Regions from separate parts of the Microbacterium sp. NPDC096154 genome, predicted to be linked through region 3. Evidence: predicted binding sites of a transcription regulator. Region 3 holds the regulator's gene; each other region holds the start of a gene.
The links. The regulator LexA, encoded in region 3, represses DNA repair genes until DNA is damaged. The targets are predictions, from matches to a motif close to TCGAACANNTGTTCGA.

Region 1 (7,900 bases), on a different contig from region 3:
CCGCGCTCGACATCCCGCGGCTCTCGGCGCCGCCTCTGGCCGCGCTCGAACCACCTGCCCCGCGTGACCCCGGCATCGCTCCTCTTCCTCGCGCTGCTCGGGCCTCCCGGCGGGAGGGGAAGGGTCGCGCGTGGCTTCAGATTACTGCGGCTCCAGATGCCGGGCAGTCGTGCAGGGAGTCGACCTCAGAACAGCGTCGCGGGCTCGGGGAGCGCGGCCCTGGCGGCTCGGCCCCGCGTGGTGGTCACGATGCGCGAGGGAGCGGGCGCCTGTCGGGCGGCGCGCTGCCAGGCCGAGTCGGCGCGGCCGTCCAGCCCATGCGCGCGTATGAGCGGTCGGATGCGCTGAGCCAGCAGGGTGCGATATGCCTGCGGCGCATTGACGGAGGCCCCGGGATACAGTCCCCGGTACGCGGGCAGCAGCTCCGGATGCTCGCGCGCGAGCCAGCGCATGAACCACGGCTTCACGCCGGGGCGCAGGTGCAGGGCGCCGTGCACGACGCGTGCCGCTCCGGCGGCTTTCACTCGTTCCAGCGCGGCGTCGAGCGCCTCGGACGAATCGGTGAGGTGCGGCAGGATCGGCATCAGGAACACCGATACGGGAAAGCCCGCGTCAGCGGCCGCGCGAACGGTGTCCAGCCGGGCCTGCGCGGTCGGCGTGCCCGGCTCGATCGCCTGCTGAAGCGCGTCGTCGTACACCGCGATCGAGAACGCGAGCGAGATGGGCACCTGGTCGTGCAGGCGGGTGAGCAGCGGCAGGTCTCTCCGCAGCAGGGATCCCTTGGTCAGGATCGAGAACGGCGTGCCCGACTCCGCGAGTGCGGTCGTGATGCCGGGCATGAGCCTGTAGCGCCCTTCGGCCCGCTGGTACGGGTCGGTGTTCGTCCCGAGCGCCACGTGCTCGCGCTTCCACGAGGCCCGCGCGAGCTCGCGCCGCAGCACGTCTTCGACGTTGACCTTGACCACGATCTGCGAGTCGAAGTCGCGGCCGGCGTCCAGGTCCAGATACTCGTGCGTGCCTCGGGCGAAGCAGTAGACACACGCATGCGTGCATCCCCGGTAGGGGTTGATCGTCCAGTCGAACGGCATGCTGCTCGAGCGGGGCACGTGGTTGAGCGCCGACTTCGCGGCGACCTCGTGGAAGGTGATGCCCGCGAACTCCGGCGTCGTCACGGTGCGCACGAGCCCGTCCAGCTGCTCCATCCCGGGCAGGGCGGCCTCGTCCGCGACGCCGAGCTGCTGTCCCTGCCACCGCATGAGAACAGTCGAACAAAACTACGAGAGCATGTCAAGTGCCACTCGAAGAAATCTTCGGTGGGGGCCGCGCACCGCGCCCTGTGAGCCGGCCCACGCGGCTACGCCGGCCGGCGCCGGGGCCTCCTGCAGTCGGTCTGCGTTGCGATGACGATGCGCTTGAGACGGCGCCGCCGGTACTTGTGGAGCACACAGCGCAGAAAGATATGAGGATATCGATATACGCTGTTCGGTATCAGGCGTTCGGGGAGGGAGTGCCTGACTCCGCCGACGCGTGCGACGGTGCCCGCGCGGCATCCCCGTCGCCACCGGGGCGCCGCCCCGATCACACGGGGAGCCGCCATGGAAGACCACGCTCGACGGGGCGCGCGCCGCATCGGCGCGGTGCTCGCCGTGGCCGTGGTCGTCGCCGCGGGCGTGCTCGTCTCCCTGGTGTCGTCGCCCGATCGTGCCGACGCCGCCACCACGCTTGTCGTCGACTCGCCGGCCTGGGGTGGGCAGGATGCCACGCCCGGCGACGGCCTGTGCCGCACGACCGCGGGCACGTGCACCCTGCGTGCGGCGATCGAGGAGTCCAACGCGCTGAACCTGCCCGCGGGGGAGCTGACGATCACCGTCGATCCGTCGGTGCCCGTCGGCGGCTTGACCGGTGCCCTGAACTACACGACCAACCGGATGCTCTCGACGGCGATCTCGTACGAGGACACGGGCGGCGCCATGTTCCATGTGACGGCGCCGGTGACGATCGATCTCGGCCATCGCCTGCAGGCGGACGGCTCGGCGACCGACGGGGCGGCGGCGATGTTCTACCTGAACGGCCCGGACATCCGGCTCCTCAACGCCGACCTCGTGCGCGGCGTCGGCGAGACGGGGATCGTCGTCGGTCCCGACGCGCGAGACGTGGTCGTGGACGGCGGCGGCGGTCAGATCAACACCGACAACTCGTACTACCCCGAGCGCTTCATGGTCATCCGCGAGGGCGTGCAGGGGCTGACCGTGCGCGGATACGCGATCCGCGGCTTCTGGGACTCGGTCACCTCTGGCGGCGTGTTCGTCTTCAACTCGCTCGCCCCGTACACCCCTCGGTCCGACATCGCGATCACCGACATCGACGTGCTGTACAACTCCGGCACCGCCTGCGGCGCCTCCGACGGATCGGGATGCCGCACGCGCCTCACGAACTTCGTCCCCTGGAACCCCGCGAACAACGTGACCAACGGCCTGTCGTTCACTCGCATGCACGTGCAGAACATGACGACGCAGAACGCATTCTCGTTCGCCAACTCGCAGGACTGGACGGGCGGCACCTCGGTGTCGATCTCGGATCTCGAGATCGCCGACAACGTCTTCGTGAACAACGTCGGCCGCGGCACCGGCGAGGCGAACCCGTTCATCATGCTGCCGCTCGGCGGACATCTCACCGGCGAGACGCACATCAGCCGCAATGTGTTCTCGCGCGCGACGAGCGGCCAGACCTACGCGATCTACTACGCGGAGGGAACGCGGCTCGGCGACGACTCGACCGCCGACAGCACCGTCGCCTCGCAGGTCTACATCGAGGACAACTACTTCAACGGCTACACGGCCAACAGCATCCGCGTCTTCCAGTCGGGCCTCGTCACGGTGGCCGGCAACGCCTTCGGCACGCGCAGCGGCTCGCAGGCGCGGCCGGGCATCGTCGAGGAGTACGACGACGGCGGCCCCGTGATGCTGAACACGTACCACGGCATCGTCGATCACTCGGCGAACCAGGGCATCCGCACGTGGTACCCCTCGAGCGCGGCCGCCGTGCTCACGGCCGCGCCGGCAGCGGGGGTGGCAGTGGCGGACGACCCGCGCGACGGGGCAGTGCCGACATGCCTCGCGCAGGTGCCGGTCGTCCGGGGCGCGGGCACCGACAACGACTCCCAGCCCGCCGGGCAGCCCGTCACGCTCGACGTGTTCTGGACCGCCGACCGCACGGCCGAGCTGCACGTGGGCCGGGTCTCGGGCATCACGGGCGACGCGGCCACGATCGCGTTCCCCCTTCCCGTCGGGGACATCGCGCTGCCCGACGGCACGGCTCGCGCCGTGGATCCGGGCACGGGCGCCGTGTCGGGCTATGTCCGGCTGCAGACGCACGTCGAGGGCCTCGGCCAGCTCGAGTCGTCGCAGTACTCGCGCGTGGTCGCGGTGTCCGGGGGCTGCCGCCCGGCGCTCACGCTCGAGCAGGCAGCGGGGCAGAGCGACCCCACGCTCGGACGCGACCTGCGGTTCACCCTCACGAGCTCGATGCCGCTCGACTCGGGCACGGTCACGGCCGATGACATCACGGTGACCGCGGCCCCCGTGACGACCGGCGACGTGCAGACCATCGACGCGACTCGTCTGAACCCGCGCGTCGTGGACGTGAGCGCCATCGACGGGTCCGGTGGGCTGCAGTTCGAGGTGGTCGTGCAGGTCGACGACACCGCGGCGGTGTCCGTGGCGCTGCCGGCCGGCACGGTCGCCGCGCCGTCGGGCCTGACGAACCAGGACGCGGCGGCGAGCGTCGACGCGCAGGTGACGTACCTCAATCCCGTGCGGGTGGCGCCGCGCACCTTCCCGGTGGTGACCGGCGAGGCGCGCGGCGAGGACGTGGTCATCAGCCTCGCCCCGGATGCGCCGCTGCCGATCGCCGACCTGGTCTTCGCCGGCACGGTCGCGCAGCCTGACGGCACGCCGCTCGTGACGGCGAGCCCGGAGCAGCCCGTGATCCCCGCCGGCGAGAGCGAGGCGCCCACGGTGACCGTGAGGGCGGCCGCTGGTGACGTGGCGGCGAACACGGCGACGCGTCTGTCGTACGTGCTCACGTCGGATGACGCGCAGTACGACGGCCTCGTGGTGCCCGAGCTCGTGCCCCGGCTGTTCGCGACCGACCCCGCCCTGCGCATCGAGCGGGACGGGTACGTGGGCATGACCGACGAATCGTCGCCCGAGACGATCGTCGCCACCGGCCAGCCCGCACCATCCGGCTCCCGGCTGAAGGTCGGACAGCGCGCGTGCTTCGTGTTCACGGTCACCAATGTGTCGCAGGACGACTGGGCCACGGTGCTGACGAACATCGAGGTCGGCGACACCGACGAGCGGCTGGGCGCGGAGGGCCACATCGGCACGATCCCCGCGCTCGGCATCGGCGAGCAGACGCAGCTGGCAGAGTGCACGACCCTCGCATCGGTCGACACGACCGCGAACGAAACGACCGCGGACGACCCGATCGACGGAGGCGCGTCGTGAGCGGCGCAGGCGCCGGACGCCGCGAACGGCGCGCCCGCACACGCTTCGGGGCGCTGCTCGCTGTCGGGGCGCTCGCTCTCGCCGGGCTGGCCGCGTCCGTTGTCTGGGCCGCGGGGCAGGCCCGAGCGGCGACCGTCGACCTCGTCGTCAACTCGACGAGCTGGACGGGCAACGATGCCTCGCCGGGCGACGGCATCTGCCGCACGTCCGCCGGCAACACGACGTGCACGCTGCGGGCGGCCATCCAGGAATCCAACGCGCGACCGGCGGGCGACATCGTCACCATCACGGTCGACCCCTCGATCGCGGTGGGCACCGCGATGACCGGCTCGATGGAGGACGGCGGCCTGCTCGAGCCGGAAGACCGGATGCTGACCAGCGCGATCACGCGCGAGGACAACGGCGCCATCTTCAACATCACGAAGCCCGTCACGATCGACCTGGGCCAGCGGCTTGTGCTCAATGCCGAGGGCTTCGGCGGCGCGTGGCTGGCCGGCCTGCCGATCCTGACGGGGGAGGGCGCGGAGACCGCGCTGTTCCACATCGGCGCCTCGAACGTCCAGCTGCTCAACATCCCCAATCCGCTCTCCACGGGCACGTCCTTCGTCGTGGGTGCCGGCGCGAGCAACGTGCTGATCGACGGCGGCGGGGCCACGGTCGGCGTCGGTGAGACGGTCGCCCCGGAGCGCTTCGTCGCCATCCGGGAGGGCGCATCCGGCGTCACGGTGCGCCACTACCGTGTGACCGGATTCACCGGCAGCGGCGCATCCGGAGGCGTCTTCGTCTTCGCGTCGCACTCGGCGACCGCGCGGTCGAACATCGTGATCGACGACGTGGACGTGGTCTACGGGCCGACGAGCACCACCACCTGCACAGGCGGAGGACTGCTCAGCTCCGCCGACACGAGCGGATGTCGCACGCACATCGTCAACTTCTGGAACGGCAGCAGCCAGACGTGGACGAACAACGTCACGAACGGGCTGACGTTCCAGAACATGACGGTGCAGAACCTCGCGGCGCAGAACGCCTTCAAGTTCGCGGGCGACTTCGACCGCGCCGGCGGCAACAGCGCCACGATCTCCGACCTCTCGATCATCGACAATCGGTTCCTGAACAATCAGGGTTCCGGTACGGGAGAGGCCAACCCGTTCGTGCTGCTGCCGCTCGGCGGCAAGCTGAGCGGCGAGACGACGATCAGCCGCAACGTCTTCTCGCGCGCGACGAGCGGACAGACCTATGCGCTCTACTACGCGGAGGGCTCCTCTCTCGGCGACCAGTCGACGGCGAACAGCACGACGGGCTCGCGCACCTTCATCCAGGACAACCACTTCGACGGGTACAGCGACAACACGATCCGGCTGTTCCAGACCGGGCTCGTGACGGTCAAGGGCAACACGTTCGGGGCGCGCACCGCGTCACAGGCCGCCGCCGCGGTGGCCGAGGAGTACAGCGACAGCGGCGTGATGCTCGACAACTACGGCGGCATCGTCGATTACAACGCCAACCAGAACATCCGCACCTGGGCGCCGAGCGCGGGTGCCACCGTGGCGCAGGGACCGCTGCCCGCGGGGGCGCTGCGCGCCCCGGCCGCGCAGACTGCGCTGCCCACGTGCACCGCCACGGTCGGCGTGCAGCGGATCACCGACACGAACAACACCTCGAAGGCAGCCGGCGAGCCGGTCACGATCGACGTCTTCTGGACGGCGAACCGGACGGCCGAGCTCTTCCTCGGCAGCGTCACGGGCGTCACGGGCACCGGAGCGACGCTCGCGTTCTCGCTGCCGGTGGGGCAGGTCACGCTGCCCGACGGCACCGCTGCGCAGGCCGTCGACCCGGCGACCGCCGCCGTGAGCGGGCGCATCCGCCTGCAGACCCACGTCGAGGGACTGGGGCAGCTCGAGTCGTCTCAGTACTCGCGTCTGGTCGATGTCACGGGCAGCTGCCGGCCCGCGCTCACGCTCGAGCAGGCGACGGGACAGAACGACCCCACGCTCGGCCGCGACCTGCACTTCACGCTCACCAGCAGCCAGCCGCTCGAGGCGTCTTCGCTCACCACCGCCGACTTCGGCATCTCGGCCGCCGCGGTGGCGCAGACCGCCGACGCGGGGCGCATCAACGCCCGGGTGCAGTCGGTCAGCGAGATCGCGGGCTCCGGCGGTCTGCAGTGGGACGTGGTGGCGCGCGTCGACGACTCCGCTGCCGTCACGCTGACGCTCGCGGCGGGCACCGTCACGAGCACAGGCGGATTCGCGAACGACGCCGCCGCGGCAGGGGCCGACCCGACCGTCACCTATCTCAACCCCGTGCGTGTGACACCGCAGACCGTCACGCTCATCGCGGGCGAGCCCGACGGCGCCTCGTACGTGATCGAGCTCGCGACCGGGGCGCCCGTGCCGGAGGCCGTGCTGACGTTCGCCTCCGCGATCACGCAGGCTGCAGGGGTCGCCGTGTCGCTGGACGTGGCGACGTCCGAGATCCCCGCGGCCGGGTACGCCGCGCCGGCCGTGACGGCGACGGCCTCCGACGGCGAGATCCCGGCGGGCACCGAGGTGCCCATCCGGTACACCCTCACGTCGGCCGACAGCGATTACGACGGCCTCGTGGTGCCCACCGTGACCGCGCGCCTGTACGCGACCCATCCCGCGCTGCAGATCGTCAAGCGCGCGTACGTCGGAGCCGGCGACACGAGCAGCCCGGCGACGATCGAGGCCACGGGCACGCTCGTGCCCTCCGACGAGCGCATCGACGACGGCACACCCATCTGCTTCGTCTACACGGTCACCAACGCCTCGGGCGACGACTGGACCACGGCCGTGACCGACATCGACATCGTCGACACCGACGAGCGCCTGGGCGACCACGGCGTCATCGGCCACATCGGCACGCTCGCCGACGGCGCGTCGCAGAAGTTCGCCGGCTGCACCGCGCTGGTCTCGCTCGACACCACCGCCGACTCCGCGGCCGGCGCGGGGAGCGCACCGTGAGCCGCCCCCGCCGGGGCGGGCGGATGGGCCTGGTGGTGATCGCCTTCGTGGCCGCGGTCGTCGGCGGCACGAGCGTGGGCGGCGTCACGTTCGCGCGGTGGTCTGCGCAGTCGCACGCGTCCGGTGGCGTCGTCGTCGCCGGCGATCTGCGGGTCACGGCGGGCGATCCGACGTGGGTGCAGACGACCCCGGGAGTCACTGAGCCGGCCTCCGGAACGCTCACGGCGACGCCCGCGGAGTTCCCCTCGATGCCGGGCGACCAGATCCGGATCCGACTGCCGTTGACGTCCTACCTGCGCGGAGACAATCTCAACGCCGCGCTCACGGTCGACTACGAACCGGCGGAGGACGCCGAGGTGACGGCGACCTACCACGTCGAGGACCCGTCCGGAGGACGCGTCGCACCCA
Region 2 (7,900 bases), on a different contig from region 3:
GCGCTGCGAACCATGCGGCGCGTCCGTCGTCCAGAGCCAGGGCGCCTGGGAAGGCGGCGGCGGCTCCGAGAGGCGTGACAGCGAGCACCTCGGCCGCCGTGGCGAGCGCGCTCGGCACGCGTCCGCGCCACTCGAGCGACGACAGGAAGACGATGACCGGCACCAGCACCACGAGGATGCCGAGCACGAACAGCCCCGAGAGCTCGCGCGTGCGGCGCGTGCGCAGCACGGCCGAGCCGAACGCCATGCTCAGGCGCGCGAGCAGCACGCACGTGGCCGCATGCAGGACGGCGGCGAGCACGCTCACGATCGCGGGCACGCCGTGCGCGGCCCACACGATCGCTGCGGAGATGTCGAAGGCGAGCACGGCGATCGCCGGCACGCTGATGAAGCCCGCCCCGGCGAGAATCCACGCGAGGGGGCTGGGCTGCATCCCGAGCACGCCGAAGCGCCGGGGATCCAGGGGGTCGACCGCCCCCGCGACCACGGGTCCCGCGGCGAACGTCAAGGTGACGGCCGACCCGGCCAAGACCAGGAGCGCGAACGCGACGGGTGCCGGCGTCTCGACCAGCGTGAGCGTGCCCGCGCAGGCCAGTGCCGCGATCGCACCCAGAACCAGCAGCCCCGCCGCGCGCGAGATCGCGTGCGACGCGGTGCCCCGCAGCGCACCGACCAGCAGATCGAACCTCAGTCGGAGAATGTATGCAGCCACTCGAGGCCCTCCATGCTGCTGACCTCGCCCGACAGCTCGACGAAGCGCTGCTCGAGCGTGAGCTCGCCGCGCACCTCCTCGACGGTGCCCTCGGCGAGCACCTGGCCGGCGACGATCACGGCCACTCGCGTGCACACGCGCTCGATCAGGTCCATGCCATGGCTCGACAGCAGCACCGTGCCCCCGTGTGCGACATACGCGCTGAGGATGTCGAGGATGTTCGCCGACGACACCGGATCGACCGCTTCGAACGGCTCGTCGAGCACGAGCAGGCGCGGCGAGTGGATCATGGCCCCCGCGAGCATGACCTTCTTCGTCATGCCGGCGGAGTAGTCGGACACGACGCGGCCGAGCGCCTCGGTCAGGTCGAACGCCCGGGCGAGGTCGGCCGTGCGCTGTGCCACGACGTCGGGTTTCAGCCCCCGCAGCACGCCGAAGTAGTAGAGCAGCTGTCGCCCCGTGAGACGGTCGAAGGTGCGCAGCCGGTCGGGCAGCACGCCCATCAGCGCCTTCGCCGCGCGCGGATCGGCGGCCAGGTCGACGCCAGCGACCGTGATCTCGCCCCGGTCGGGCCGCAGGAGCCCGGCGATCATCGACATCGTGGTGGTCTTGCCGGCGCCATTGGGGCCCACGAGTCCGTAGAACGATCCGGCGGGCACGGTCAGGTCGATGCCCGCCACCGCGGTCGTGCCGCCGTACGCGCGGGAGACGCCGTGCAGCACCAGCGCGGGAACCGGGTCGGGCCGCGGGCTCACGGGGGCCGCCGGCGCGGCGGCGACCTCCGGCTCCTCCCCGGACACGGCGTCTGGGGCGACGGCGCCTGGAGAGACAGCGCCTGGAGAGACAGCATCTGAGGACGCAGGCGCCTCCTCGACGCCGACCTCGGCTGCGGACGCTGCCGCTGACGCGGGTTCCGCTGCCGGGACGTCCTCGACCGCGGCCGCCTCGACCGGCGCCTCCTCGACAGGCGCCTCCTCGACCGGGGCCGCCGTGACGGGGGCGTCCTCGATGACCGCCTCTTCTCGCCGGGCCGGTTCGGCTTCCACCGGCACCGGGCCGACCGTGGACGCGTCGGCGGCCGACGCGTCCACGCGAGACCCACCGGCCGGGGCGGGCTGCGGCACGGCCGTCCTGCCGGAGGCGTTGCGCGCGGCCGAGGTCTTGGTTCCGCTGCGGGGCCTCGCCCCCGATGTCACGGAGCCCTTCGCCTCCGACTTGCCCTTCGCCGCCGATTTGCGCGGCACGGCGGGCTTGCGCGGCGCGGCGGGCTTGCGGGCGGGACCCTCCTTCGCCGCCTCGTCCGAGGCGATCGACTCCTTGGGCGCGGGGTTCTTCGGAGCAGGGCGCTTGGTGGCCGGGCGCTTGCTCTTCGGCCGCTCGGCGGGACGCTTCTTCTGAGACGCTCCTTCGGGCGCGGCGACGGTCCCCTCCCGCGAAGTCGGCGGGGCGGCGTCATCCAGTGGCGAGGAGGTCACCGCTTCACCGTAGCAACCGGTTCCGACGCTGCAGGCGGCCGCGCCCGGGATGTGCCCGATCCGTGACGCACGACAAGAATCGCCGGTCAGACGGCATCTCTGCCCGTTCCCAGGCATCCATCGCTAGCATGGGGAGGCACATCGGGGTGACCGATCGGTGAACCGATCGCGAACACAGCACTTCAGGGAGCGCAACACATGTCTTTCCGCATCGTCATCCTTGCCGCGGGCATGGGCTCGCGGCTGGGTCGCGCGCTGCCCAAGCCTCTGACCGAGCTCAACGACGGCCGGTCGATCATGCAGCAGCAGCGTGACAACATCCACGCGGCCTTCGGTCCGGATGCCCGCATCACCACCGTCGTGGGCTACCGTGCCGAGACGATCATCGACGCGTTCCCCGACGCCACCTACGTGCACAACGAGCGGTACGACCAGACCAACACGTCGAAGAGCCTCCTGCGCGCGCTCCAGGCCACGGGCAAGAAGGGCGTGCTCTGGATGAACGGCGACGTGGTCTTCGACCCGCGCGTGCTGGGCCGAGCCATCTCGCTCATCGAGGCGGACCGCTCGTTCGTGACCGTGAACACCGCCAAGGTCAGCGACGAAGAGGTCAAGTACACGATCGACGCCGAGGGACACATCGCCGAGCTGTCGAAGACAGTCGTGGGCGGCATCGGCGAGGCTGTCGGCATCAACTACATCTCGCGCGCCGACAAGCCGGCGTTCATGCGTCACCTCGCACGCGTCGATGACCAGGACTACTTCGAGCGAGGCCTCGAGCTGGCCATCCAGCACGATGGCGTGAAGCTGCGGCCCATGGACATCTCCGACCTGTATGCGGTCGAGGTCGACACGGCCGACGACCTCGTCCACGCCAACGAATACGTCTGACGCGGGCCCTCGGCCTCCTTTCACACCGACGCCCTAGGATCGCCGCGTGTCAGCCAAGGTCCACAAGATCCATTCGCTGCCCGCCGACGCCCCCTGGAAGGGCGGCCTCCCGCCCGCGGGACACGAGGAGCACCCTTTTCTGGTGCGCGTGCTCGACCGCGTCATCCGGGTGCAGCGCCCTGCCGTGGTCGCGCACATCCGCTCCATTCGGCTGCGACACCCTGAGGCGACCGCGGATGAGATCGTCCGCATCCTGGAGAGACGGTATCTGGCGGCCGTGACGACCGGCGGTGCCGCCGTCGGCGCGACGGCCGTCGTGCCGGGCGTCGGCACGGCCGTGACCCTGGGCCTGGCCGGCGCGGAGACCGTGGGCTTCCTCGAGGCGACGGCGCTGTTCGCCCAGTCGCTCGCAGAGGTGCACGGCATCGCGATCGAATCGCCCGACCGGGCGCGTGCTCTCGTGCTGACGCTGATGCTGGGCGACGAGGGCGTGAACCTCGTGCGGCAGCTCGCCGGTCAGGCGGCGGGGGCGGGCACGCGCTCCGCCTACTGGGGAGAGCTCGTCACCAAGACGCTGCCCCGCGCCACGGTGGGTCCGCTGCTCGACCGCCTCAAGACATCGTTCATCCATCACTTCGCCCGGCGCGGCGGCGCGTCGGTGATCGGCAAGGCGATGCCGTTCGGCGTGGGGGCGGCGATCGGCGGCGCAGGAAACCACATCTTGGGCCGACGTGTCCTGGCCGCCTCGCGCAAGGCCTTCGGCGGCGCTCCGGCCGCACTGCCCGCCGAGCTCGAGCCGCTGCCGGGCGCCGAGCGGCTCGAGCACAGCGCGCTGCGCGGCGTGAAGAGGATCGGGTCGGTCGTGGGCAGAGGGATCCCCCGCCGCTCGTCCCCAGCGCGCAAGTCCCTCGATTCCTCCACAGATTCGCCGCCCGACCACTCCTGAAGGCTTCCGGGGTCCCCGCCCCCTCGTAGCTTCGCCCCATGCTGCGAGCCCTCCACCACACCGAACCGCCTGCCCCTCTCGCATACCGCGTTCCGTGGCATGTGGGTCGCGACGACGCCGCCCATCCCCTGCTCGTCAACGCGGGCGCCGAATCGGCGGAGTACGTGCGCGTGCACATCGCCGATGGCCCGCTCTTCGTCGAGGCCGAGCCGTGGGGTCACATGCGAGCCGGAGAATCCCGCGAGCTGTGCCTGTGTGCGTGCGATCTGGATGACACGACGATCACCGTCACGTGGTTCCGCCCGGGCGACGACCGGGAGTGGGCGTGGGCCTTCGTGGTCTGATCCGACCGCATCCCCAGCCGTGGGGCCGGCCGATCAGTACTCGAGGGCTCCGTTGCCGGCGAAGTAGCGGCGACGGGTCTGGGTGTCGCGGGTGCTGTGACCGTAGGGCCGACGAGTGGCGGGCATGTCCTCCGGCACCAGATCCTCGACGAGGTACGACAGGGGCACCTCCAGCGCGACCGCGATCTGCATGAGACTCAGCAGCGTGGGGTTGCCATGTCCCCGTTCGATTCGCTGCAGGTGGCGCACGTCGAGGTCCGCGCAGTCGGCGAGCGTGGGGCGGCTCAGGCACGCTTTGCGTCGCAGTTCGCCGATGCGCTCACCGACCTTGGCAGCGGCGGGAGAATGCGGATCGACCAGGCGCACCGGAGAGGTCGGTTCTGTCATGCCGTTCATCGTGCGTGATATGTCGTTATACCAGTTAGGGCACATCTGCCCACCCGCGCGTCATAGGCTCGATGAGTGACGATCCTCCTTACCGCACTGCTGCTCGCGAACGCCGTCTTCAACACACTTGTGTGGCCCGCGTTCTACCGACGCGTAGCCCAAGATCCCCGCGCCCGCGATGAGACCGGTCGGCGGACGCGCTTCCTCACGGTGCATGCCGTGCTGATCGGCATCGCGCTGCTGCTCGCGGTCGCATCGGCAGCCACAGGCATCGCCGCACTCACACGCGCCTGACCCGCCCCGACCCACCCATCGGGCATCCGAATCCAGGATGTCGGATGTACGAACTAGCGTTCGAAGCCAGATCGACTTCTTCGAACATCAGTTCTACTCTTGAGGGATGGGGATGGCACTTCACGAGACCGCCTCCCGCTGGGGGGCCAGGGCTTCCGAAGCCGGCGCACCGGAGACGCGGACGCCGGCGACTCACACGCTGGCAGAGGTGCAGCGCCTGCGTACGCAGATCACTCGCATGCAGCGCCGCAGCGCACAGGTCGACGCGATGCCCGTGCACCCCGCGCTCGCCCCTCTGTTCCCGGAGGGCGGGCTGCGCCCCGGAGCGGTCTACAGCCTCGACACGGCCACAAGCCTGCTGCTGGCCCTGCTGTCGGCCCCGTCGCGTGCGGGATCCTGGTGCGCGGCCATCGGGATGCCTGAGCTGGCCGCGGAGGCCGCCGAGAGCTACGGCGTCGATCTGGAGCGCTTCGCTCTCGTTCCCGAGCCCGGTGACCGCTGGCTCCCCGTCACCTCGGCGGTCGCCGAGGTGTTCCCCGTCGTCGCCGTGCGCCCTCCTCGGGCGGCACGCGACGGCGACACCGCCCGCATCGGAGCCAAGCTGCGCGACCGCGGCGGGGTGCTGCTCGTGCAGGGCGCGTGGCCTCAGGCCGAGGCGACGCTGCGCCTCCACGACCCCGCATGGAGCGGTCTCGGCCAGGGACACGGCCTGCTGGCCGCGCGCGAGGTGACCGTCTCGGCGATCGGCCGCCGTTTCCCTGTGCCTCGCTCGGTGCGGGTGCAGCTGCCCGGTCCCCTCGGCGCCCCGGCGGTCGCAACCGATACCGCCACGCAACGCCCCACCTGGCGCCCAGTGGGACGTCTCGATCGGCTCGGGGCGGTGGCGGGATGATCCTGCCTCCCGATCGGGTCTCTCCGAGCCATGTTCCCCCGACCAGAGTCATCGTCCTCTGGCTGCCCGACTGGCCGATCACCGCGTTGCTGCACAACGAGGCACGGGCCGCGCTGCGTGCGAGCGACGGCGATGCAGCGGACGGGTCGGCCGACGCTCCGGTGGCGATCATGCACGCGAATCGGGTCGTCGCCTGCTCGGCTTCCGCGCGCCGCGAAGGCGTGCGCCGCGGTCAGCGTCGGCGCGACGCCCAGGGCGCGTGCCCCCGGCTGCGGCTGGTACCGGCCGATCCGGGGCGCGACGAGCGCGCGTTCCATCCGATCCTGTCGCGCATCGAGCAGCTCACGCCGGGCGTGCAGCCCCTGCGGCCCGGCCTGTGCGCCGTGCGTGCCCGCGGTCCCGCGCGCTACTACGGCGGCGAGGAGCAGGCAGCGAACGCACTGCTCGACGAGCTGGCCGCCTGCGGCATTCCCGACGCGCGCGCCGGCGTGGCCGACGGGCTGTTCACCGCCGAGCAGGCAGCGCGGCTGATGGGTCCGGGGGCGGTCCGGGTCATCCCCCGCGAGGCGTCCGCGGCATTCCTGTCACCCCTGACGATCGCTGCCGTGAACGACGACGAGATCGTCGCCCTGCTCGCGCGTCTGGGCGTGCAGACCCTCGGCGACTTCGCCTCTCTCGACCTCGCGGCGGTGCGCGACCGGCTGGGTGAACACGGCGCCCGGCTGCACGCGCTGGCCGGCGGCGCCGACTCGCGCCCCGTGGTGCCGCGTGTCCCCCCACCCGAGCTGGCGCGTGAGATCGAGTTCGAGCCTCCCCTCGAGCTCGCCGATCAGGTGGCGTTCGCCGTGCGCACCACGGCCGACGACGTGATCGCCGGCCTCCACGAAGCCGGGCTGGTGTGCACCGAGGTGCGTATCACCCTGCTCGACGATCGCGGCGGACGCAGCGAGCGCGTATGGCTGCATCCCACCTGCTTCGATGCGCCCGCGCTCGTCGACCGGGTGCGCTGGCAGCTGCAGGCCACTCTCGAGAGCCCGGATGCGCCCTTCGGCGGTGAGAACGGCGGCGTGAGCCTCGTGCGCCTCGAGCCAGAAGCGGTCGACGACACCGCGCATCATCAGCCCGCGCTCGTCGGGCAGGGCCCCGACGAGCGCCTGCACCACGCGATGTCACGCGTGCAGGCCATGCTCGGTCACCGAGGCGTCGTCACCCCGCTGCTTGCGGGCGGCCGTTGGCTCAGCGAGCGTGAGCGACGCGTGCCCTGGGGCGACGCCGAGCGCCCCGCCCAGCCGCGCGACCTGCCGTGGCCCGGCAGTCTTCCGTCGCCGCTGCCCAGCGAAGTGTTCCGCGCACGCCGGTCCGCGGCCGTGCTGACAGCCGATGGTGCCCCCGTCGCGGTCGACGAGCGGGGTGGGATCACCGCGCCGCCTGCGGTGCTCGACGGTCGCCCGATCGAAGCCTGGGCAGGTCCCTGGCCGGTGATCGAGCGGCAGTGGGACGCCGAGCGCGCGCGCCGCGCCCACCGGTTCCAGATGGTCGACGCCGATCAGACCGCGTGGCTGCTCGTGCTGGAGGACGACCGCTGGTGGATCGAAGGACGGTACTCATGACCCTCCTCGACGACGAACGGCGGTGCGGCTGATGGGCTGGCAGAACCCGCCCGTCCCCTGGTCCGAGCTGGAGCGGGCCCTCAGCGGTCGTCGTCCCGACGCGCGTCCGGCGGGTGCCGAAGGCGGCGACAGCCCGGCGTGGAGCCGCAAGCGCGGGGCGTACGAGGCGCCGCCCATTCGGCGCCCCGAGAACCCCGTGCCCTACGCCGAGCTGCACGCGCACTCGTCGTTCTCCTTCCTCGACGGAGCATCGTCTCCCGAGGAACTCGTCGAGGAGGCCGAGCGCCTCGGGCTGCACGCCCTCGCGATCACGGATCACGACGGCTTCTACGGCCTGGTGCGCTTCGCC
Region 3 (7,900 bases):
CGAGACGCCGCCCGAGGCGACGACCGGCTTGGTCGTGCGCGAGGTGATCTCGCGCAGCAGATCGAGGTTGGGCCCGCGCAGGGTGCCGTCCTTGGTGACGTCGGTGACGACGTAGCGGCTGCAGCCCGCCTCCTCGAGACGCTCGAGCACGTCCCAGAGGTCGCCGCCCTCCTGCGTCCAGCCGCGCGCCGCGAGCGTGGTGCCGCGCACGTCCAGGCCCACGGCGATCGCGTCGCCGTAGCGCCCGATCACCGACGCGGTCCACTCGGGGTTCTCGAGCGCCGCTGTGCCGAGGTTGATGCGCTGGGCTCCGCTCTCGAGCGCCGCCTCCAGCGACGCGTCGTCGCGGATACCGCCCGACAGCTCGACGTTCACGCCGCGCAGGTGCTTGATGACCTTGCGCAGCACGCCGGCGTTGGTGCCGCGTCCGAACGCCGCGTCGAGGTCGACGAGGTGGATCCACTCTGCGCCCTGCTTGGCCCAGTTCTCGGCGGCCTCGATGGGATCGCCGTAGTCGGTCTCCGTTCCGGCGGCGCCCTGGGTCAGGCGCACGGCCTTCCCGCCCTGGACGTCGACGGCGGGCAGCAGGATCAGTCCGGGCGTGGACGCGAAATCGTTCATAGCTCCCAATGTGCTTCGGGGGTCGTCCACAGGGGCGGACGACGGGCGGCGGGCATCTCCCGTCGCGGGCACGATCTCAGAGGGTAGCCCCGGGCAGGCTCTCGATCCAATTCCGCAGCAGCCGGATGCCCGCCTCGCCCGACTTCTCGGGGTGGAACTGGGTGGCCGACAGCGGCCCGTTCTCGACCGCGGCGACGAAGCGTCCACCGTGCTGGGCCCAGGTGACCACGGCAGGCGGTAGCGGGCGCTGCGGCTCGAGCGTCCACTCCTGGGCCGCGAACGAGTGCACGAAGTAGAAGCGCTCGTCCTCGAGACCCCGGAACAGGCGCGACCCCTCGCCCGCCTCGACCGTGTTCCAGCCCATGTGCGGCACGATCGGCGCTTTGAGCTCCTCCACGACGCCCGGCCACTCCCCGAGGCCCTCCGTGTCGACACCGCGTTCGATGCCGTGCTCGAACATGACCTGCATCCCCACGCAGATGCCCAGCACCGGCCGGCCCCCCGCGAGGCGACGCTCGATGACCTCGCCGCCGCGCACCGAGCGCAGCTGCTCCATCACGGCCTGAAACGCCCCCACGCCGGGGACGACGAGGCCATCGGCCTCGCGGATGAGGCCCCGGTCGCGCGTGAGGTGCACGTCACCACCGGCCGCCTGCAGCGCCTTGACGGCGGAGTGGATGTTGCCCGAGCCGTAGTCGAGCACGGCGATGACAGGCCGACGCGACCCGCTCGTCGCGTGCGTCTCCTGGGCGGCCGCGGCGCTCACAGCGCGCCCTTCGTCGACGGCACGCCCTCGACCAGGGGGTCGAGCGCCTTGGCCTGCCGGAACGCGCGGGCGAAGGCCTTGTACTCGGCCTCTGCGATGTGGTGGGGGTCGCGCCCCGACACGACGCGCACGTGCACCGTCAGTCCCGCGTTGAACGCGATCGCCTCGAACGTGTGACGCACGAGCGCCCCCGTGAAGTGACCGCCGATCAGGTGGTGCTCGAAGCCTGCGGGCTCCCCCTCGTGCACCAGGTACGGGCGCCCCGAGATGTCCACGACCGCCTGCGCGAGAGCCTCGTCCAAGGGCACAAGGGCATCGCCGTAGCGGGAGATGCCGCTCTTTTCTCCGAGCGCCTCGCGGATGGCCTGGCCGAGCACGATGGAGATGTCCTCCACCGTGTGGTGGGCGTCGATGTGCGTGTCGCCGGTGGCGGTGACGGTGAGGTCGGTCAGCGAGTGCTTAGCGAAGGCGGTCAGCATGTGATCGAAGAACGGCACGCTCGTCGAGATCTCGCTCTTGCCGGTGCCGTCGAGATTCAGCTCGAGCTCGACGGTCGACTCGCTGGTGGAGCGGGTGCGGCGGGCGATTCGAGCGTTCGTCATGCTCGCGAGTCTAGTCGCGCCGCGCCTCCGGCCGGGCCGCTGGGAGGGCGTCTCAGCGCGTGCCGCGGTCGGCGTCGCCGAGGTCCGCGAGCGCCTCGAGGAACGCCGTCGTCTCGTCCTCGGTGCCCGCGCTCACACGCAGGTGCCCCGGGATCCCGATGTCGCGGATCAGAACACCCCGGTCGTAGAGCGCCTGCCACGTGGCGGACGGGTCGGCCACGCCCCCGAACAGGATGAAGTTGGTCCACGACTCGTGAGCCTGGTAGCCGAGCGCCTCGAGCGTGGCGCCCATCCGGTCGCGCTGCACGATGATCTCGTCGACCATGCGCAGCATGGTGTCGGTGTGGCGCAGGGCGGCGCTGGCTGCGGCCTGCGTCAGCGCACTGAGGTGGTACGGCAGCCGCACGAGGCGCAGCGCGTCGATCAGTGCGGGATCCGCCGCGAGGTAGCCCACACGCGCGCCGGCGAAGGCGAAGGCCTTGCTCATGGTCCGCGACACCGCCAGGCGCGGGCGACCGCCCAGCAGCGTGAGGGCCGAGGGCGAATCGTGCGGCGCGAACTCCTGGTACGCCTCGTCGACCACGACGATGCCGTCGGTCGCGTCGTAGACCGCCTCGACCACGTCGAGAGACAGCGGTGTGCCGGTGGGATTGTTCGGCGCGCAGAGGAACACGACGTCCGGCCGCGCATCCGCGACCTGTCGCGCGGCATCCTCGGGCGAGATCGTGTAGTCGTGGCCGCGCGTGCCCGCCAGCCATTCCGAGCCGACCCCCCGGCTCAGCAGCCGGTACATCGAGTACGTCGGCTCGAACCCGAAGGCCGTGCGGCCCGGCCCGGCGAAGGCCTGGAGCACGTGCTGCAGAACCTCGTTCGAGCCGTTGCCGGCCCAGATCTGCGACGGGTCGACACCGTGCCCCAGGTATTGGGCGAACCCCTCGCGCAGCTCGCTGAACTCCCGGTCGGGGTAGCGATTGACACCGCGCAGAGCCTGCGCCACTGCGTCGGCGATGTCGTCGGCCACCTCAGCGGGCACGGGGTGCGTGTTCTCGTTGACGTTGAGGGCCACCGGGAGCGGAGCCTGGGGGGCGCCATAGGGCTTCTGCCCCCGCAGATCGTCGCGGATGGGCAGGTCGTCGAGAGTCGCGGTCACGCGTTCCATGCTAGAGCCGCCTGCGGGCCACCAGCCGGCGCGGGTCCGCGGCGGGACCCGGGGCGAGATCAGCCGGCGGCCGCGTACTCGACCGGGATCGACAGGCGCTCGCCCGCCGCGACCACCGAGCCGGGCAGCTGGTTCAGCGCGATGATGGCGTCGACCACGTCACGGGGGTCGGCCGCCGGTGCGACCTCCTGCGCGATGGACCACAGAGAGTCACCGGGCATGACCGTGACGACGTCGAAGGTGCCGGCCGGCGCGCCCTCTTCGCGCGAGGCGAGTGCGTTGCCGCCGCTGATCACCGCGAGCGCGAGCCCGGCTGCGACGGGCGCCGCCGCGAGGGCAGCCAGCACACGACGTCCGCGACGCGTCAGACGCAGGCGGGTGGCCGGCGCCGCAACGCGCGCGGCGGGGGCCGTGACCTCATAGGCGGTGATGCTGACGGTGCTCATCGGTGGCTCCTTCTTCAGTCGGAGAGGCTTCGCATCCGGCACCTCGGCCGGGAGGACCGGATGCGAAGCTCTGTTCCGAATCTATCTTCGAATGTTCGAATCTGTCAACGTCTTGTTCGAACCGAATGCGGCCTGCGCACCCGACACGCTCGAACGAATCTTCCGAATGTCTCCGCGGTTCGGATACGGTTTCGATGACTGTTCGACGACAGACAGCACCCCACCACGGGCCACCGACATTCACGGGTCGGAGGAGAAGGAGCCGGTCAGATGAGCGCCGCGGAGACGCCCGCCGAACTCGACGAGAAGCGCCGCACGCGGCGTCGCAAGAACCTCAGCGACAAGCAGCTGGCGATCCTCGAGGTCATCCAGCGCTCGATCCAGTCGAAGGGCTACCCGCCGACCATGCGCGAGATCGGCGACGCGGTGGGGCTGAAGTCGCTCTCGAGCGTCACGCACCAGCTGGGCCAGCTCGAGCTGAGCGGCTACCTCCGGCGCGACCCGGGCAAGACCCGTGCGATGGAGGTGCTGATCGATCTCCCCGGCCAGTCCGCCGAGAACCTGGATGCGGGCGTGCCCTCGGTCGGCGACGCCGCCATGGTGCCGCTCGTGGGCCGCATCGCCGCCGGCGTGCCGATCACTGCCGACCAGCAGGTGGAGGAGATCTTCCCCCTCCCCCGGCAGCTCGTGGGCAAGGGCGAGCTGTTCATGCTCAAGGTCAGCGGCGACTCGATGATCGACGCGGCCATCTGCGACGGCGACTGGGTCGTGGTGCGCGTGCAGAACACCGCAGACAACGGCGACATCGTCGCCGCCATGCTCGACGGCGAGGCGACCGTGAAGGTGTTCCGTCAGCGCGACGGACACACGTGGCTCCTGCCCCGCAACTCGGCCTTCGAGCCGATCCTGGGCGACGAGGCGGTCGTGCTCGGCAAGATCGTCGCGGTGATGCGCGCCGTCTGATCGCCCCTCCGGGCCGTCGACCTCGCGTCGCCGGCTGCCGTCGGCGTCGGCGACGCCCGCTAGCGTGGGGCCATGCCGCATACGACGCTCCCGTACGGTTCCTGGCCCTCTCCGATCTCGGCGTCCGACATCGCCGGCGGCTCTCCCCGGCTCGACGGCGCGCGTTTCGTCGACGGCGACGCGGGCGCGGCCGAGATCTGGTGGGGCGAGAGCGTACCCGCCGAGAAGGGCCGCACGGCGGTCATGCGGCGCGTCGGCGCAGCGGTCGAGACCGTGCTCGTGGCGCCCTGGAGCGCCCGTTCCCGCGTGCACGAGTACGGCGGCGGGGCGTGGACCGTCACCGACGACGGCGTGCTGCTCTTCGTCGAGGCGTCCGATCAGCGCGTGTACCGGATGTCGCCCGGCACGCAGCCGGAGCCCCTCACGCCCGGCGGCCAGGGCATGAGCTTCGGTGACCTCACGTGGGCAGCCGGGGCCGACGGCTCAGGCGTCCTGTGGGCGGTGCGCGAGACGCACGGCGAAGAGCGGGTGCCCACGCGGGACATCGTGACGATTCCCCTCGACGGGTCGGCCGCAGCCGACGCGCCAGCCATCCTGACGGTCGTTGGGGGCTCGGACTTCGTGGCCTATCCCACGCCGCGCGGCGACCGGCTGGCATGGATCGCCTGGAACCACCCCGACATGCCGTGGGACGCCTCCGAGCTGCACGTGGGACGCATCGGCGCGGACGGCAGGGTGGCCGAGCATGTCGTGGTCGCCGGCGGACGCACGGCGGAAGGCCCGGTGTCCGCGCTGCAACCCGAGTGGACGGGCGACGACGAGCTCATGTTCACGGCCGACCTGCCGGGCGGTCCGGGCGACGGGCGCTGGAACCTGTGCTGGGTTCGCTTCGAGGGCCTCACCGCGACAGGACCCGAGGCGCTCGCTCCCGCCGATGCGGACACCGGGGGCCCGTTGTGGAACCTCGGCGCCCGCTGGTACGCGCCGCTCGACGACGGGCGGGTCCTGGCCGTGCGCACCCAGGGAAGCGACGACCTCGTGCTGCTCGACCCCACCTGCGGCGCCGTCGATGCCCTCGAGACGCCCCTGTCAGGTGGGGTCCTGGTGCGGGACGCACGGGGTGCGCGCGTGCTGCTCACGGGGGCCGGCACCCAGGTGCCCGGTGGGCTCTGGCTGCTCGACGTCGACGCCCGCACGATCGAGGCCGTGCGCGGCGGCGTGGCATCGCTCCCCGCCGAGTGGCTGCCGCGGTCGCAGTCCCTCACGTTCGCTGGCCCCTACGGCGACGTGCACGCGTTCGCATACCCGCCGACGAACCCGGAGGCCACCGGCCCCGAGGGTGAGCTGCCTCCCTACCTGGTGCTCGTGCACGGGGGGCCGACCGCTCACGCGTCCGGCGAGCTGTCGCTCGCCGTCGCCTACTTCACGAGCCGCGGCATCGGCGTGCTCGACGTCAACTACGGCGGCTCCACAGGCTACGGCCGGGAATACCGAGACCGCCTCCGCGGCCGTTGGGGCATCGTGGACGTCGCCGACACCGCGGCTGCGGCGCGAGGGCTCGCCGCGAGCGGGCTGGCCGACCCGGGACGCATCGCGATCAAGGGCGGCTCCGCGGGCGGCTGGACGGTGCTGTGCGCCGTCGCCGACACGGATGTGTTCGCGGCCGGCATCAGCCGCTACGGCGTCGCCGACCTGCGCCGCCTCGCCGAGGACACGCACGACTTCGAAGCACGGTATCTCGACGGTCTCGTGGGCCCCCTGCCGCAGGCCGAGCCGCTCTACGTCAGCCGCTCGCCGCTGTCGCGCCCCGAGACCCTGCGCACTCCGCTGCTCATCCTGCAGGGCTCGGAGGACCCCGTTGTGCCGCCGTCGCAGTCGGAGGCGCTGCGTGACGCGCTTGCGCGCAACGGGGTGCCGCACGCCTACATCCTGTTCGACGGCGAGTCGCACGGATTCCGCCAGGCGTCCACGCTCGTGCGCGCGTTCGAGGCCGAGCTCGCCTTCCTCGGCTCGGTGCTCGGCTTCGACACCCCCGGCGTCCCGCCCCTCGTGCTCGACTGAGGTCGGTCCCGGCGTCGGCGAGGCCTACGCGACGCGGTACGGCTCGAGCGATGCCGCGAGGCGCTCCGACACGTGGGCGTGCACGAGCGTGCCGCCCTCCTCGTGCGAGCGCTCGAGCAGGTGCCCGTGCTCGTGGATCTCGGAGATGAGCTCACCCCGGTCGTAGGGCACGAGCGCGCGGATCTCGACCTCCGGCAGGGGCAGCGCCGCCTCGATCGTCCGACGCAGCTCGTCGATGCCCTCGCCCGAGCGGGACGACACGAAGACGGCCTTCGGCTCGAGACCCCGCAGCACGAGGCGCGTATCGTCGTCCACGAGATCCGACTTGTTGAAGACGACGATCTCGTGGATGTCGCGCGCTCCGACATCCCCCATCACGTCGCGCACGGTCTGCAGCTGACCGGCCGGATCGGGGTGGTGGGCATCCACGACGTGCAGGATGACGTCGGCGTCGGCCACCTCCTCGAGCGTGGAGCGGAAAGCCTCGACCAGCTGGTGCGGCAGGTTCCGCACGAAGCCGACCGTGTCGGCGATCGTGTAGACGCGACCGTCGGACGTCTCCGACCGGCGCACCGTGGCATCCAGGGTCGCGAACAGCGCGTTCTCGACCAGCACGCCGGCGCTCGTCAGGCGGTTCAGAAGGCTCGACTTGCCGGCGTTGGTGTAGCCGGCGATCGCCACGGACGGGATCGTGTTGCGCTTGCGCTCGCCCCGCTTCGCCTCGCGGGCCGGCGCGAAGTCACGGATCTGACGGCGCAGCTGCGCCATCCGCGTGCGGATGCGACGGCGGTCCAGCTCGATCTTCGTCTCACCGGGACCGCGGGAGCCCATGCCGGCGCCGCCGGCGCCCACCTGGCCGCCGGCCTGGCGGCTCATCGACTCGCCCCATCCGCGCAGACGCGGCAGCAGGTACTCGAGCTGTGCGAGCTCGACCTGCGCCTTGCCTTCGCGACTCTTCGCGTGCTGGCTGAAGATGTCGAGGATCACCGTGGTGCGGTCGATGACCTTCACCTTCACGACGTCCTCGAGCGCGCGCCGCTGGCTGGGGGCGAGCTCGGTGTCGGCGATCACGGTGTCGGCGCCGACAGCGGCGACGATGTCCTTGAGCTCGTCGGCCTTGCCGCGGCCGACGTAGGTCGCAGGGTCCGGGTGCGGGCGACGCTGCAGCACTCCGTCGAGCACGACGGCGCCCGCGGTCTCGGCCAGCGCCGCGAGCTCACGCAGCGAGTTCTCCGCATCGGCCAGCGACCCCTGCGAGTACACCCCGACGAGCACGACGTTC

Region 1: ABTW64_RS08560 (Rv2578c family radical SAM protein) is a predicted target of LexA. The motif match lies at 1,299-1,314, and genes of this name have one in related genera.
Region 2: imuA' (DnaE2-dependent mutagenesis accessory factor ImuA') is a predicted target of LexA. The motif match lies at 5,130-5,145, and genes of this name have one in related genera.

Annotation. Positions count from the first base shown of each region.
Region 1 covers NZ_JBEOSM010000005.1:61,171-69,070, reverse strand. Annotated here, with positions in the region: gene ABTW64_RS08565 (EamA family transporter) at 1-13, opposite strand, end outside; gene ABTW64_RS08560 (Rv2578c family radical SAM protein) at 186-1,256, opposite strand; gene ABTW64_RS08555 (hypothetical protein) at 1,596-4,508, shown strand; gene ABTW64_RS08550 (hypothetical protein) at 4,505-7,492, shown strand; gene ABTW64_RS08545 (hypothetical protein) at 7,489-7,900, shown strand, end outside.
Region 2 covers NZ_JBEOSM010000006.1:60,762-68,661, forward strand. Annotated here, with positions in the region: gene ABTW64_RS09840 (hypothetical protein) at 1-712, opposite strand, end outside; gene ABTW64_RS09845 (ATP-binding cassette domain-containing protein) at 688-2,187, opposite strand; gene ABTW64_RS09850 (phosphocholine cytidylyltransferase family protein) at 2,386-3,078, shown strand; gene ABTW64_RS09855 (hypothetical protein) at 3,125-4,024, shown strand; gene ABTW64_RS09860 (hypothetical protein) at 4,063-4,368, shown strand; gene ABTW64_RS09865 (helix-turn-helix domain-containing protein) at 4,402-4,755, opposite strand; gene ABTW64_RS09870 (SCO4848 family membrane protein) at 4,831-5,049, shown strand; gene imuA' (DnaE2-dependent mutagenesis accessory factor ImuA') at 5,258-5,941, shown strand; gene ABTW64_RS09880 (DNA polymerase Y family protein) at 5,938-7,551, shown strand; gene ABTW64_RS09885 (error-prone DNA polymerase) at 7,583-7,900, shown strand, end outside.
Region 3 covers NZ_JBEOSM010000008.1:172,353-180,252, reverse strand. Annotated here, with positions in the region: gene priA (bifunctional 1-(5-phosphoribosyl)-5-((5-phosphoribosylamino)methylideneamino)imidazole-4-carboxamide isomerase/phosphoribosylanthranilate isomerase PriA) at 1-621, opposite strand, end outside; gene hisH (imidazole glycerol phosphate synthase subunit HisH) at 698-1,387, opposite strand; gene hisB (imidazoleglycerol-phosphate dehydratase HisB) at 1,384-1,989, opposite strand; gene ABTW64_RS12405 (histidinol-phosphate transaminase) at 2,042-3,148, opposite strand; gene ABTW64_RS12400 (LysM peptidoglycan-binding domain-containing protein) at 3,208-3,594, opposite strand; gene lexA (transcriptional repressor LexA) at 3,865-4,557, shown strand; gene ABTW64_RS12390 (alpha/beta hydrolase family protein) at 4,630-6,618, shown strand; gene hflX (GTPase HflX) at 6,643-7,900, opposite strand, start outside.